2 regions of the Streptomyces sp. NPDC050704 genome follow, and region 2 is predicted to be linked to the other one. Evidence: riboswitches for the same ligand, from Rfam matches in the RefSeq annotation. Region 2 holds a riboswitch; the other holds the start of a gene.

Region 1 (7,638 bases), on a different contig from region 2:
GCCGCCGGGTTCGGCCTGCTGCGCCTCGCCGGAGCGCCCTCCCTGGGGTGGCTCGACGTGAAGACGTCCGGCGACGTCAAGGTGCCGGTCATCGAGGCCGCCGTCGACGAGGAGCTCGCCCGGTTCGCCGAGGAGGGCCCCACGGCCGAGGAGATGGAGCGCGCCCAGGCCCAGTTGGAGCGCGAATGGCTGGACCGGCTCGGCACGGTCGCGGGCCGCGCCGACGAACTGTGCCGGTACGCCGTGCTGTTCGGCGACCCGCAGCTCGCCCTGACCGCCGTCCAGCGCGTGCTGGAGGTCACGGCCGCGGAGGTCCAGGAGGTCGCCAAGGCCCGCCTGCGCCCGGACAACCGGGCGGTGCTGGTCTACGAGCCGCTCGCCGCCGATGCCGCAGATGACGCCGACTCCGCTGAAGACACCGACGAGGAGGCGGCCAAGTGACCGAGCTCGCCACGATGGAATTCCACCCGCAGCCCCAGGCCGGCGAGGCCCGGCCCTGGGCCTTCCCGGCACCCGAGCGCGGCACGCTCGACAACGGCCTGACGGTGCTGCGCTGCCACCGCCCCGGCCAGCAGGTCGTGGCCGTCGAAATCCTCCTGGCCGCCCCGCTGGAGGCCGAGCCGCAGGGCCTGGACGGCATCGCCACGATCATGGCGCGGGCGTTCTCCGAAGGCACCGACAAGCACTCCGCCGAGGAGTTCGCCGCCGAGCTGGAGCGCTGCGGCGCCACCCTCGACGCCCACGCCGACCACCCCGGCGTACGGATCAGCCTCGAAGTCCCCGTTTCCAGGCTCCCCAAGGCGCTCGGTCTGCTCGCCGACGCCCTCAGGGCGCCCGCGTTCGAGGACAGCGAGGTCGAGCGGCTGGTGCGCAACCGGCTCGACGAGATCCCGCACGAGACCGCCAACCCGGCCCGCCGCGCCGCCAAGGAGCTCTCCAGGCAGCTCTTCCCGGCGACCTCGCGCATGTCGCGGCCGCGCCAGGGCACCGAGGAGACGGTCTCCGCGATCGACTCGGCGGCCGTACGCGCCTTCTACGAGAAGCACGTACGCCCCGCCACGGCCACCTCCGTCGTCGTCGGTGACCTCACCGGCGTCGACCTGGACGCCCTGCTCGGCGACACGCTCGGCGCCTGGACCGGCTCGCCGGCCCAGGCGCGTCCGGTGCCGCCGGTGACCGCCGACGACACCGGCCGCGTGATCATCGTCGACCGTCCCGGAGCCGTTCAGACGCAGCTGCTCATCGGCCGCGTCGGCGCCGACCGGCACGACCGTGTGTGGCCCGCCCAGGTGCTCGGCACGTACTGCCTCGGCGGCACCCTCACCTCACGCCTGGACCGCGTCCTGCGCGAGGAAAAGGGTTACACCTACGGTGTGCGGGCGTTCGGTCAGGTGCTGCGCTCCGCGCCGGACGGGACGGGCGTCGCGATGCTCGCCATCAGCGGCTCCGTGGACACCCCGAACACCGGCCCGGCGCTCGACGACCTCTGGAAGGTGCTGCGCACCCTCGCGGCCGAGGGCCTGACGGACGCCGAGCGGGACGTCGCCGTGCAGAACCTGGTGGGCGTGGCTCCCCTGAAGTACGAGACCGCGGGCGCCGTCGCGGGCACGCTCGCCGACCAGGTCGAGCAGCACCTGCCGGACGACTACCAGGCCACGCTGTACCAGCAGCTCGCCGCCACCGGCACCGTGGAGGCCACCGCGGCCGCCGTGAGCGCCTTCCCGGTGGACCGTCTGGTGACCGTCCTCGTCGGTGACGCCGCTCAGATCGAGGAGCCGGTCAAGGCCCTCGGAATCGGCGAAGTGAGCGTCGTACCGGCGGAGTAGAGATCAGGCAGCTTGCCGGGGCCCAGGCGACTGAAGAGTCGCCTGGGCCCTCTTTTGCCCGGACTTCGTCCTCAACTCGCCTGTTGTCCGTATTGATTCGCAGGTTGTCCGTATTGATGGGGAGGTTGCCTGTCTGCCCTGTGGCATACACAACAAAAGCCTTGATCCGTTTGTTGATTGAAAGTTCCCGCGCTTAGCGTCGGTCCGGCTGTTCGTCAGGCAGTGCGCCGCACCCGCGGCACCGGACAGTCATCGCCGAGTCCCCGTACGGCGCGAGCCAGGGGAGCCGGGGACCCATACGAAGTCCCTGGGGTGAATCGGACGCCCTCCACGAAGCGGAGGGGGCCCGTAGGAGACCTTCCTGCTCCGAACCCGTCAGCTAACCCGGTAGGCGAGAAGGAAGGAAAGGACCAGCCACTTCATGGCGTTCACCCGCGCCACCGGGAAGCACCGTCGCCCGAGCCGTCTCACCCGTACCTCCACGCACGCCGTCGGCGTCGCGGCCTTCACCACCACCGGTGTCATCGGAACCCTCGCCGCTCCCGCCCTCGCCGCCGAGAGCGCGGTCGAGCAGACCGGCCTCACCCAGGCCATCACCATCGCCGACTCGGTCGCCGACCAGATCGACGCGCAGGCCCAGGCGCAGCAGCAGGCCGCCGACGAGGCCGCCGCCCTCCAGAAGGCCGAAGAAGAGGCGAAGAGGGCCGAGGCGGCCGCGGAGAAGCGCGCCGAGGAGAAGGTCAAGAAGGAGCGCGAGGCCGAGGCCCGTGCCGCCCGCGAGGCCGAGCGCAAGCGCCTCAACGCGTACACCGCGCCGATCAACGGCTCGTACATCTCCACGGGCTACAAGTCCGGCGGCGCCGTCTGGTCCTCCGGCAGCCACACCGGCATCGACTTCCACGCCGCGAGCGGCACCGCCGTCCACGCGGTGGGCTCAGGCGAGGTCGTGGAGGCCGGCTGGGGAGGCGCGTACGGCAACAACATCGTCATCAAGATGACCGACGGCACGTACACCCAGTACGGCCACCTGTCGTCCATCGGTGTCTCCGTCGGCCAGACGGTCACCCCGGGTCAGCAGATAGGCCTCTCCGGGGCCACCGGCAACGTCACCGGGGCGCACCTCCACTTCGAGGCGCGTACGTCCCCGGAGTACGGCTCCGACATCGACCCCGGGGCGTACCTCCGCTCGCACGGCGTGAACGTCTGACGGCTCGCGACACCACGCGTACCTCTCCCGAAGGCCCCGGCTCACCGAGTCGGGGCTTTCGTGCGTCCTGACCTGTTCTCCGACCGGACGACTGCCTGTTCAGTGGCGTGGTGTGTCCAAAAAATAGCCATGGATTCCGGCCCGCCATCGGAATTTCCGGTTCTCTGCAATAGAGTCACTGAACGAGCGTCAATCGACCGCGTTTCGCGGGGATTAAGGCGGAGGTCCGGTCATGCGTATTCCCGCGCATTCGGTATGCACGGCGATCCGTGACGACATCGTCGCGGGTGTCTACGAGCGCGGCGGCCGGCTCACCGAGGAACTGCTCGCGCGTCGCTACGGAGTCTCGCGGGTCCCCGTGCGCGAGGCCCTGCGCACCCTGGAGGCGGAGGGCTTCGTCGTCACGCGCCGCCATGCGGGCGCGTGCGTCGCGGAGCCCACCGAGCAGGAGGGCGCGGACCTGCTGGAGATGCGCATACTGCTGGAGCCGCTGGGCGCCGCGCGCGCCGCCCAGCGCCGCACGGAGGCGCACCTCAAGGTGCTGCGAGGCCTGGTCAGGCTGGGTCAGGAGCGGGCCAGGAGGGGCAACAGCGAGGATCTGCGCTCGCTCGGCGGCTGGTTCCACGAGACGCTCGCACAGGCCTCCGGCAGCCCCGCGCTGACCTCGACACTCGCCCAGTTGCGGCACAAGATCGCCTGGATGTACTCGGTGGAGGCGTCGGCCCACCCCGCCGAGTCCTGGGGTGAGCACGGCGCCATCGTGGACGCCGTGGCACGCGGCGACAGTGACCGGGCCCGGGCGATCACCTCGCTGCACACCGAGCGGGCGACGGCCGCGCACCGGCTGCGCTTTCCCGGCAGCGGTGATCGCGTGGAGCGTGTGAGGACTTCGCAACCTCCCGTAAACACGGCAGGTCTGCGGCATTAACAGTGGCGCCGTATACAAAGAGGGATATTCGGTTGGGGCCTATTTCTGCTGCCCCTTTTTCCACCCGCCGGGAATTTCCGTGCGGGTGATTTCCGCGTGGGCGGAAACGGGCACATGGACGGCGCACGAAAAGGCGCGAGCGGTGTACGCGAAAACGGCGGAGCCGCGTCGCCCGGAATGGGCCGACGCGGCTCCGCCGCACGGTGATCCGCGAGACTAGACCGTCTCGGGAAGCTCATCGAGGCCCTCGGCGACCAGCTTCGCCAGGCGGTCGAGCGCGACGTCCGCGTTCTCGGCGTCTGAGGCCAGCACGATCTCCTCGCCGCCCTGGGCGCCAAGACCCAGCACCGCGAGCATGGAGGCGGCGTTGACGGGGTTGCCGTCGGCCTTGGCGATCGTCACGGGGACGCCGGAGGCCGTGGCCGCCCGGACGAAGATGGAAGCGGGGCGGGCGTGGAGGCCCTCGGCCCAGCCGACGTTGACGCGGCGCTCAGCCATGTGATGCTGCCCTTCAGGTGTCTCACGGTTGTCTAGACCATTGTTCCACAGCGTGAAGCGTGTCCCGGGCGGGTGCGGGTCCCGGCCGGCAGTCGTCCTCGGTCGCCCCCGGACCGCCTCGCGCCGTTGTCGGACGCGAGCCGTACTCTGGGGCCCATGCAGACCGCGTCGGACCGGCATGAGTACCCCGCTCACTGGGAGGCCGATGTCGTGCTGCGCGACGGCGGCACCGCACGCATCCGGCCCATCACGGCCGACGACGCGGACCGCCTCATCAGCTTCTACGAGCAGGTGTCCGACGAGTCGAAGTACTACCGCTTCTTCGCCCCGTATCCACGCCTGTCCGCCAAGGACGTCCATCGCTTCACCCACCACGACTTTGTGGACCGGGTGGGACTCGCGGCCACGGTCGGCGGCGAGTTCATCGCCACCGTACGCTACGACCGCATCAACGCCGAGGGCCTGTCCGCCTCGGCTCCCGCGGACGAGGCCGAGGTCGCCTTCCTCGTGCAGGACGCCCACCAGGGGCGGGGTGTCGCGTCCGCCCTCCTCGAACACATCGGGGCCGTCGCCCGGGAGCGGGACATCCGCCGCTTCGCCGCCGAGGTGCTGCCCGCCAACAACAAGATGATCAAGGTGTTCACGGACGCCGGGTACCAGCAGAAGCGCAGCTTCGAGGACGGTGTCGTACGCCTGGAGTTCGACCTGGAGCCCACCGACCGCTCCCTCGCAGTGCAGCGCGCGCGGGAGCAGCGGGCCGAGGGGCGGTCCGTGGCCCGGCTCCTCGCGCCCGGTTCGGTCGCCGTCATCGGGGCCGGCCGCACACCCGGGGGAGTGGGCCGCAGGGTCCTCGAGAACCTTCGCGCCGCCGGGTTCACCGGACGCCTGTACGCGGTGAACGGGGCCCTTCAGGAGAAGGAGCTCGCCGGGGTCCCCGCGCACCGCTCCGTGCGTGACATCGCCGGGCCCGTCGACCTCGCCGTCGTCGCCGTGCCGGCCGAGCGCGTCCCCGAAGTCGTCGCCGAGTGCGGTGAGCACGGAGTGCAGGGGCTCGTGGTGGTCTCCGCCGGGTACGCCGAGAGCGGTCCCGAGGGCCGGGAGCGCCAGCGCGAACTCGTACGCCAGGCCCGTACGTACGGGATGCGCATCATCGGACCGAACGCCTTCGGAGTCATCAACACCTCCCCCCAGGTGCGGCTCAACGCCTCGCTCGCTCCGGAGATGCCGCGAGCCGGGCGGATCGGCCTGTTCGCGCAGTCCGGCGCCATCGGCATCGCGCTGCTCTCCCGGCTGCACCGGCGCGGCGGCGGGGTCACGGGCGTGACCGGGGTGTCGACGTTCGTCTCCTCGGGCAACCGCGCGGACGTGTCCGGCAACGACGTCCTTCAGTACTGGTACGACGACCCCGACACCGATGTCGCGCTCATGTACCTCGAATCCATCGGGAACCCGCGGAAGTTCACCCGCCTCGCGCGGCGCACGGCGGCCGCGAAGCCGCTGGTCGTCGTCCAGGGCGCACGTCACGGCGGGGCCGCTCCCCAGGGGCATGCGGTACGGGCCACCCGGCTGCCGCACGCCACCGTGTCGGCGCTGCTGCGGCAGGCCGGGGTCATCCGGGTGGACACGATCACGGAGCTGGTCGACGCGGGCCTGCTGCTGGCGCGCCAGCCGTTGCCGCCCGGGCCCCGGGTGGCGATCCTCGGGAACTCCGAGTCGCTGGGGCTGCTCACGTACGACGCGTGTCTGGCCGAAGGCCTGCGACCGCTGCCGCCCAGGGATCTGACCACGGCGGCCGCCGCGGAGGACTTCCACGCGGCGCTGGCGCATGCCCTCGCCGACGACGCGTGCGACGCCGTGGTCGTCACCGCCATTCCGACGGTCGGGGAGGCCACGGCGGCGGACGCGGCCCTCGCGGAGGCGCTCCGCTCGGCGTCAGCCGCGGCTCCGGCCAAGCCGGTGCTCGTGGTCCACGTGGAGCTCGGCGGGCTCGCGGAGGCGCTCTCCGCGGCCACCAGTACGGCACCCCAGCCCGTCGAACCCCGGCTCCCCCGCCCCGCCGAACCGCCGTCGGCGAAGGTCCCCCTCGACGAGTCCCGCCTCATCCCCGCCTACCCCGCCGCCGAGCGCGCCGTCCGTGCCCTCGCCGAAGCCGTCAGGTACGGCCAGTGGCGGCGCGAGTCCGCCGACCCCGGGAGAGTCCCCGAGTACGAGGACATCGACGAGAAGGGCGCCGCCGAGCAGATCGACGGCCTGCTGGGCGACCACGGCGGTGACATGAGCGGGCTCACGCTCGGCTCCGACGACACCTGCGCGCTGCTGGGGCGGTACGGCATCGACGTACGCCGCGCCCAGCCGGCGCCGACGCCCGACGAAGCCGTCGCCGCGGCGGAGCGCCTCGGCTACCCCGTGGCGCTCAAGACCACCGCCCCGCACCTGCGGCACCGCGCCGACCTGGGCGGCGTACGGCTGGATCTGGCGGACGAGGAGCAACTGCGCCGGGCGTACGCCGAGTTGACCGCCCTCTTCGGGAAGCCCGAGGAGCTGCGGCCGGTGGTGCAGGGCATGGCGCCGCGCGGGGTCGACACCGTCGTCCGCGCGGTCATCGATCCGGCGGCCGGAGCCGTGCTCTCCTTCGGGCTCGCCGGAGCCGCCTCGGAGCTGCTCGGGGACACCGCCCACCGGCTGATTCCGGTCACCGACCGGGACGCGGCCTCACTGGTCCGGTCGATCCGGACCGCACCGCTCCTCTTCGGCTGGCGGGGCTCGGCACCCGCCGACACGGCGGCACTGGAGGAACTGCTGCTGCGCCTGTCACGCCTTGTGGACGACCACCCGGAGGTCGTCTCCGTGTCCCTGGAGCCCGTCGTCGTCGCCCCGCGCGGGCTGAGCGTGCTCGGCGCCTCCGTGCGGCTCGCGCCGCCGCCCGCCCGGGACGACCTCGGTCCGCGCACACTTCCTGTGTACTGAGCGGTGCCTCGCAGCCAGTGCGTCCCCGTAGGATGGACGTCATGGCCAAGACCAGTACGACGACCCAGGGGCTGCGAGCGGCGATCGAGCGCAGCGGCTACTACCCGGCCCTCGTGGCCGAGGCGGTGGAGGCCGCTGTCGGCGGCGAGCCCATCCAGTCGTATCTGGTCCACCAGGAGACGACGTTCGACGCGAACGAGGTGCGCCGACAC
Region 2 (7,638 bases):
CCCGCAGCACCGCCCGGCCTCCGCACAGGAGACGTACGAGGAACTGCTCCCGCTGCTGCCCGCGCGCGGCATCCCGTCCGGCGGCCCCCTCGACCCGGCGCGCCCCTTCCTGCGCCCGCACGCCCCCTGGCCCGACCGGGCCCGCACCCCCGCATCGCAGCCGCAGGCCGCCCCCGTCGACGAGAAACCCGATGTCGCGGGCGCCGTCGACGAGGTCAAGCGCCTCCTCGGCGAGGGCCGCATCACACAGGCCGTCGACATCCTCGGCGCGATCCTGCCGGCCGCCGCCGCCCAGCACGGCGAGCACTCACCCGTCGTCCGCACCCTGCGCAAGCAATACGCGGCCACGCTGATGGACGACGGCCAGTACCGCCGCGCCCTGCCCGAGCTGCGCCGCCTCGCCGACGAGCGCGCCGCCGAGGCCGGCCACGCCGACCCGCAGTCCCTGCGCTTCCGCTACGAGGCCGCCCAGTGCCTGGAATCGCTCGGCGAAACCGCGGCCGCGCTCGCCGAGTACCGCGCACTGCTGCCGTACTACGAGAACCAGTACGTCGCCCAGGACGCCGAGCTCTCCTTCGAGGTCCGCCGCCGCATCGGCCACCTGCTGCTCGCCCTCGGCGACCGCGCCGCCGCCCACGACACGCTGGCCCGGCTCCAGTACGACGCCGAACGGCTGCGCGGCCCCGGCCACCCACTGGTCGACGAGATCCGCCGCACCCTGGCGTGGCTGGGCCAAGTGCGGGGCTAGTCGCGTCGGGGCAGTACGGAACTCTTGGCGAATCGTTGGGTCGAATGGGTGGCCGAGAGCCGGTCCCCTGCCTACCATCGATCACCGCAAGACTTTGTGCATCGCCGCACAAGCTCCCACAGGAGGTCCTCCTTGCACCGCCGCCGTCGCACCGCGCTCCTCCTCTCCGCCGCGATCGTCACCGCGGCCCCTCTCCTCACCGCCTGCGGGAACGACGCGCATCCAGGTGCCGCGGCCGTCGTCGACGGCGACCGCATCACGGTCTCCCAGCTGGAGAACCGGGTGAACGAGGTGCGGACCGCCCAGCGGGCCGCCACCACCGGCGAAGCGCAGTACGAGCAGGCCATCTCCAAGTCCGGCGGCCTCACCCGCGACACCCTGCACAGCATGGTCCTGGACCGCGTGCTGCACCGGGCCGCGCAGGACGCGGGCGTCACCGTCTCCCGCAAGGAGGTCCAGCGCACCCGGGCCGGCCTGGAGGAGCAGGCGGGCGACGCGAAGTCGCTGGAGGTGGCCTGGCTGCAGCAGTACGGCATCGCGCCCGAACGCCTCGACGACAACCTCCGCATCCAGATCGAGGCCCAGAAGCTGGCCGCCGCGCTCGGCACGGCCACCGACCAGCCCGCCTTCTGGAAGGCGCTGTCCGACGCCTCCAAGAAGATGGGCGTCGACCTGAACCCCCGCTACGGCAGCTGGGACGTCGAGAAGAGCAGCCGCGTCGACACGAAACTCCCGTGGCTGCGCGAGGTCACGCCGGCCGGGAGCCAGGAGACGGCGTAGCACTCGCCTCCCCTCCGGACGGCGGGTGACCGCGGTGGCCGCGGTGGCTGCGGTGGCTGTGGTGATCACGGCGACCTCGTTCGGCGCGTGACCTCGTCGGGTGCGTGACCTTGGTGTCAGTGGCGTGGGTTACGTTCGGTGTGTGAACGCATCCAGCCCGGGGCGCATCGTCCTGCTCACCACCAGCCACCGAGTCGCGCCCGGACTCCTGTCCTGGCCCGCCTGGCAGGCACTGCACGCCGCCGACCGAGTCCTGTGCGCGGACGGCACCCACCCCCAGCTGCCGTACCTGCGCGAGGCGGGCGTCCCGGTCGACGAGAGCGCACCGAGCGCCGAGGAGCTGGTCGACGCCTGCGCCGGCGGCCGCACGGTGACCGTCGTCGCCACCGGCGAGGGCGAGCCGCGCCTCACCGACGGCCTGGCCCGGCTGGCCGGCTCCGGCCGCGTACAGATGCCCGACCTCGAACTGCTCCCGGCGTCGTACGACCTCCCAGGCGCCCGCCTCCTCGACCTCGTCCAGGTCATGGACCGCATCCGCGCCGAATGCCCCTGGTCGTCCCAGCAGACCCACAAGGGCCTGGCGAAGTACGGCATCGAGGAGGCGTACGAACTGGTCGAGGCGATCGAGGAGGGCGACCGGCACGAGCTGCGCGAGGAACTCGGCGACGTGCTGCTCCAGGTCGTCTTCCACGCCCGGATCGCCGAAGAGGATGAAGACGAGCCCTTCTCGATCGACGACGTGGCCGGCGGCATCGTCACCAAGCTGATCCACCGCCACCCGCACGTCTTCGGGGACGAGACCGCCTCGACGCCCGAGGAGGTCAAGGAGCACTGGCTGCGAACCAAGGCCGTGGAGAAGCAGCGGACGTCCGTGACGGAAGGCGTCCCCCTCGGCCAGCCCGGCCTCGCGCTCGCCGCCAAGCTGGCATCCCGGGCGCGCACGGCGGGCCTTGAGGTACCGCCGCCGCAGGGCGAGGGCGTCGGTTACGAACTGCTGGCGATGGCCGTACGCGCCGAGGCGGAGGGCGTGGACCCGGAAGCGGCGCTGCGGGCGGCGGCGCGGGCGTACCGGGACGCGATAAGGGCGAGCGAGAGCTAGCCAGTTGGGTCAGTCGGGCGCGGGCGGCGCTGCGGCAGCGGGAAGCATCCCGCCTCGGGCGATGATCAAGATGAGGCGACATGAGGCGACCTCTGATCAGCTCGCCCTCACCTGTCAGGTGGCCGTGAACTCCACCGGGAGGTTCCGCAGCCCGCGCATGATCAGGCCGCCCCGCCAGCGCAGGTCCGCGGGATCGGCGGCGAGTTGGAGATCGGGCAGTCGGCGCAGCAGGGTGGCCAGCGCGGTGCGGCCTTCGAGACGGGCGAGCGGGGCGCCGAGGCAGTAGTGGATGCCGTGTCCGTAGCCGAGGTGCTGGTTGTCCCGGCGGGACAGGTCGAGGGTGTCCGGCTCGTCGAAACGGGCGGGATCACGGTCGGCGGCGGCGAGCACCACGAGGACGGGGTCACCGGAGGCGATGCCCTGTCCGCCGACCTGGAGAGGCTCGGTCGCGTAGCGCCAGGTGGCCAGCTCGACCGGGCCGTCGTAACGGAGAAGCTCTTCGATACCGGTGTCGAGCAGTTCGTGTTCGCCCCGCTCGATCGAACTCTGCAGCTGCGCCCGCTGCTTCGGATTGCGGAGCAGTGCGTACGTGCCGTTGCCGATGAGATTGATGGTCGTCTCGAAACCGGCGAAGAGCAGTACGAAGCACATGGCCGCGGCTTCGTTCTCGGTGAGGTGCTCGCCGTGGTCGGAGGCGCGGATGAGCCCGGAGATGAGGTCCTCGCCGGGGCCGGGGTGGTCCGGGAGCGCCTCCCGTTTGCGGTGGATCAGTTCGGCGAGGTAGCCCCGCATCTTCTTCACGGACCGGGCGACTCCGCCGCGCGGCCCGCCGCCGTGCCGGATCATCATCCCCGCCCAGTCCCGGAAGTCGTCCTGGTCCTCGCTGGGGACGCCGAGCAGGTCGCAGATGGCGTAGATGGGGAGGGGGAACGCGAACTCGTGGATGAGGTCGGCGCTTCCGGTGTGCGCGAAGCGGTCGATGAGCTGGTCGGTCAGTTCCTGGACGCGGGGCGCGAACTCGGCCACGCGACGGGGTGTGAACGCCTTCGAGACGAGCCGGCGCAGCCGGGTGTGGTCCGGCGGGTCGATGTTGAGCAGATGGGTCATGAGGTTGGCGCCGCGCTCACCGGGGATGCCCGTCTTGCTCTTGCCGTGGGCGTCCTTGGAGTGGTGCACGGGATTCTTGGAGAGTCGCGGGTCGGCGAGTGCCTGCTTGGCGTCCGCGTACCGGGTCACGAGCCACGCCTCGACGCCGCTGGGGAGCGTGGTGCGGTGCACGGGCGCATGCTCGCGGAGCCACGCGTAGGCGGGGTACGGGTCGGTGGCGAACTCCCAGGTGAAGAGTTCCGGTTCGATCTGTGGGGCGTTCACGGGGTGACGGTACCGGGGAGCCCTGCCGAGACCCGCAACTCGCGGTGAATTCGGCCGATTTGGGGTGACGTGAAACACACGTCACGCGCGGGCCGCGCACGTTGCGGGGGCGTTTCGCTACGGCCGGTCAGTGCGCGTCACCGCAGGTCAGAACTGACGGTCCCTCAACTTTGTGACTTTCACGTGATCTCCCCTGCATCGACTTGTGACAAGAGTTCGAATGCCTATACCTTCCCCACCAATGCGGCCGGTCCCATCAGCCGCAGGAGTCACAAGCGCGGTTCTCCGTTGTGCGCAGTCCCCTGCTGCGCCCGGTTCCCCGCTGTGTCGAATCCCTTGCTGTCACGCGAAAGGCAACCGCATGCTCTCCGGGAACGGTCGTCACCGTCGCCCCCGTCAGGCTCCGGCTCTTCTCGTCGCGGCGGGTGTGACCGGATCGGCCATCGCCATCCCCCTGCTCGGCGCGACCGGCGCGAGCGCCGCCAGCGGTACGACCTGGGACGCGGTCGCGGACTGCGAGAGCGGCGGCTCGTGGAGCGCCAACTCCGGCAACGGGTACTACGGCGGACTCCAGATGACCCAGGAGACCTGGGAGCAGTTCGGCGGCCTGGACTACGCGCCGAGTGCCGACCAGGCCAGCCGTTCGCAGCAGATAGCCGTCGCCGAGAAGGTCCTCGCGGGCAAGGGTACGAGCGCCTGGGCGACCTGCAGTCTCGTCGCGGGCCTGTCGCAGGACTCCGAGTCGGCCGATGTCGACACGGGTGTCCTGGACGACTCCGCCTCCCCGTCGACCGACTCGGGCACGACATCGGGTGAAACCGGCGGAAATGACACGAAGTCAGGCGACTCGGCTGGATCGGGTGAGCCGGACAAGTCCGACTCGTCCACCGGTGGCGACGCCACGAGTGCACCCGACAGCGACACCAGTGGCGACTCACAGTCTTCGGACAGCTCTTCCACAGGCGACGCGACGGGCACGACCGACGCGACAGGCACGGCGAAGAGTGACGACTCGGACAAGTCGGCCCAGAACGGCGACGCTTCGACCGGCACGGACACGGGGGCCGACAGCGGCGCGGACGACGGCGCGACCTCCGGCCGTCACCGCGGCGGCAGCGCCGACGAGAACGCCACCGGATCCCGTACGGACGACTCGTCCGGCCGGCATGCCTCGCGCGATGACAGCGCCTCGCGTGAAGCCGCCGACGGCTCGTACATCGTCCGTGCCGGAGACAGTCTCTGGGAGATCGCCGACTCCCTTGGGGTCAACGGCGGATGGCGCGAGCTCTACGCCGCGAACAAGGCGTCCGTCGGCGCCGATCCGGATCTCATCGTTCCCGGTCAGAGCCTCGAACTCGACAGCGAGTGACGGACGGGTCATCGGCGACCAAGCCGCCGAATCGGGCGAAAAGCAGCGGTAGTTCGCGGCGAATGTCCCGTTTGGTGAAAATGAGAGATGGATCTCAAGGACCCTGATCGTCTTTGAAATTCGGCGGATCGCGTGTCTACGGTCGTGACCGCTCGCCACTGGTGAGCCCCGACGGTCGCACGCCGAATCCTGCCAACGGCCGTACGGGAACAGTCGTCGCGTAAAGCGCCGTAGGCAGGAGCGGGGGACCCAAGGTAAGTGCCGGACCCGGTCGTTGAGGCCAGGTACGGCTTGGGGTTAAGCCGCGTGACAACGTCACGCGGCCGGGCAACTCACTCGGCCCGAACCCGACAGCTCACCTCGCAGGCGTCGGTGAGGGGATCACTTCATGCTGCTTTCCGGCAAGGGCAAGCACCGCCGCCCGTCCAAGGCCACCCGTATCGCCACGCTCGCCGGTGTCACCACCGCCGCTGTGGCCGTCCCGCTGATGGGCGCCACGGGAGCCTCCGCCGCCACCGCCTCCGAGTGGGACACCGTCGCCCAGTGCGAGTCCGGCGGCAACTGGTCCATCAATACCGGCAACGGCTACTACGGCGGCCTGCAGTTCTCAGCCTCCACCTGGGCCGCGTACGGCGGCACGCAGTACGCCTCCACGGCCAACCAGGCCTCCAAGTCCCAGCAGATAGCCATCGCCGAGAAGGTCCTCGCGGGCCAGGGCAAGGGTGCCTGGCCGAGCTGTGGCGTGGGCCTGTCCGGCGCCTCGTACAACGGTGGCGCGGCCTCCTCCGGCTCCGGTTCCTCGAACTCGGGCTCCGGTCAGAGCTCCACGCAGTCGCAGCCGCAGCAGAACACGCAGTCCTCGGAGGAGCGTTCCTCGCGCTCCCAGGAGCGTCCGGCCGCGAAGCAGAAGACCGTCAAGACCCCGACCGGCAAGAAGGTCAAGAAGGGCGACGGCGAGTACAAGGTCGTCAAGGGCGACACCCTCAGCGAGATCGCCGCCAAGGAGAACGTCAAGGGCGGCTGGCAGAAGCTGTTCAAGCTGAACGACGACATCGTCGACGACGCCGACTTCATCTTCCCGGGCCAGCAGCTGCACCTCAGCTGACAGAGCCGGCAGAACTGACAACAGGCTCACAGCTGAACCACGGCCCATCCCCATCCGTGGTCTCCATAGTGGAGGCCACGTGAGGGCCACCCCCCGTCCCCCAACGGGCTCCCCGCTCCGGTGCGTGTTCCCCCGTACGCACCGGAGCGGGGCTTTTTGTTCCCAGAAGGAACAATGTTTACCCTCAGTTCCGTCCACGGGGTGGCCGGGAGGCCGGCCAATCCCCCCGGGGCGGTTAGGCTCATGTCGCGGAGTCATCACCGCTCTGTAAACAACCGGGCCCCCGCGGCCCGGCGTATCCCGCGTCACATCCCATAAGGAGATGCTCGTGCCGTCCATCGACGTCGTCGTAGCCCGGGAAATCCTGGACTCCCGAGGCAACCCCACGGTCGAGGTCGAGGTCGGCCTCGACGACGGCAGCACGGGTCGTGCCGCCGTTCCGTCCGGCGCCTCCACCGGTGCCTTCGAGGCTGTTGAGCTCCGTGACGGAGACGCCAACCGCTACCTCGGCAAGGGTGTCGAGAAGGCCGTCCTCGCCGTCATCGAGCAGATCGGCCCGGAGCTCGTCGGCTACGACGCCACCGAGCAGCGGCTGATCGACCAGGCGATGATCGACCTGGACGCCACGGACAACAAGGGCTCGCTGGGCGCCAACGCCATCCTCGGCGTCTCCCTCGCCGTCGCGCACGCCGCCTCCGAGGCCAGCGACCTGCCGCTGTTCCGCTACCTGGGCGGCCCGAACGCGCACCTGCTGCCGGTCCCGATGATGAACATCCTCAACGGTGGGTCGCACGCCGACTCCAACGTCGACATCCAGGAGTTCATGATCGCCCCGATCGGCGCGGAGTCCTTCTCCGAGGCGCTGCGCTGGGGCGCCGAGGTCTACCACACCCTCAAGAAGGTGCTGAAGACCAAGGGCCTGTCCACCGGCCTCGGCGACGAGGGCGGCTTCGCGCCGAACCTGGAGTCGAACCGCGCCGCGCTCGACCTCATCCTCGAAGCGATCAAGGAGGCCGGTTACGTTCCCGGCCAGCAGATCGCCCTCGCCCTCGACGTCGCCGCCTCCGAGTTCTACAAGGACGGCAAGTACCAGTTCGAGGGCAAGGAGCGCTCGGCCGCCGAGATGACCGAGTACTACGAGGAGCTCGTGGCCTCGTACCCGCTCG

The links. A riboswitch is a leader RNA that binds a small molecule or an ion and turns the genes downstream of it on or off. The one in region 2 is predicted to bind cyclic di-AMP.
Region 1: another riboswitch for cyclic di-AMP. It lies ahead of AB0I18_RS25055 (M23 family metallopeptidase); the one in region 2 lies ahead of AB0I18_RS17400 (transglycosylase family protein).

What each region holds. Positions count from the first base shown of each region.
Region 1 is NZ_JBFAHW010000043.1:55,753-63,390, reverse strand. Features, by position in the region: gene AB0I18_RS25065 (pitrilysin family protein) at 1-441, shown strand, start outside; gene AB0I18_RS25060 (pitrilysin family protein) at 438-1,826, shown strand; cyclic di-AMP (ydaO/yuaA leader) riboswitch at 2,070-2,234, shown strand; gene AB0I18_RS25055 (M23 family metallopeptidase) at 2,248-3,033, shown strand; gene AB0I18_RS25050 (GntR family transcriptional regulator) at 3,266-3,961, shown strand; gene AB0I18_RS25045 (HPr family phosphocarrier protein) at 4,178-4,459, opposite strand; gene AB0I18_RS25040 (GNAT family N-acetyltransferase) at 4,616-7,426, shown strand; gene AB0I18_RS25035 (DUF5998 family protein) at 7,468-7,638, shown strand, end outside.
Region 2 is NZ_JBFAHW010000025.1:92,408-100,045, reverse strand. Features, by position in the region: gene AB0I18_RS17425 (serine/threonine-protein kinase) at 1-748, shown strand, start outside; gene AB0I18_RS17420 (SurA N-terminal domain-containing protein) at 881-1,528, shown strand; gene AB0I18_RS17415 (nucleoside triphosphate pyrophosphohydrolase) at 1,671-2,627, shown strand; gene AB0I18_RS17410 (cytochrome P450) at 2,742-3,998, opposite strand; gene AB0I18_RS17405 (transglycosylase family protein) at 4,360-5,367, shown strand; cyclic di-AMP (ydaO/yuaA leader) riboswitch at 5,584-5,751, shown strand; gene AB0I18_RS17400 (transglycosylase family protein) at 5,756-6,472, shown strand; gene eno (phosphopyruvate hydratase) at 6,795-7,638, shown strand, end outside.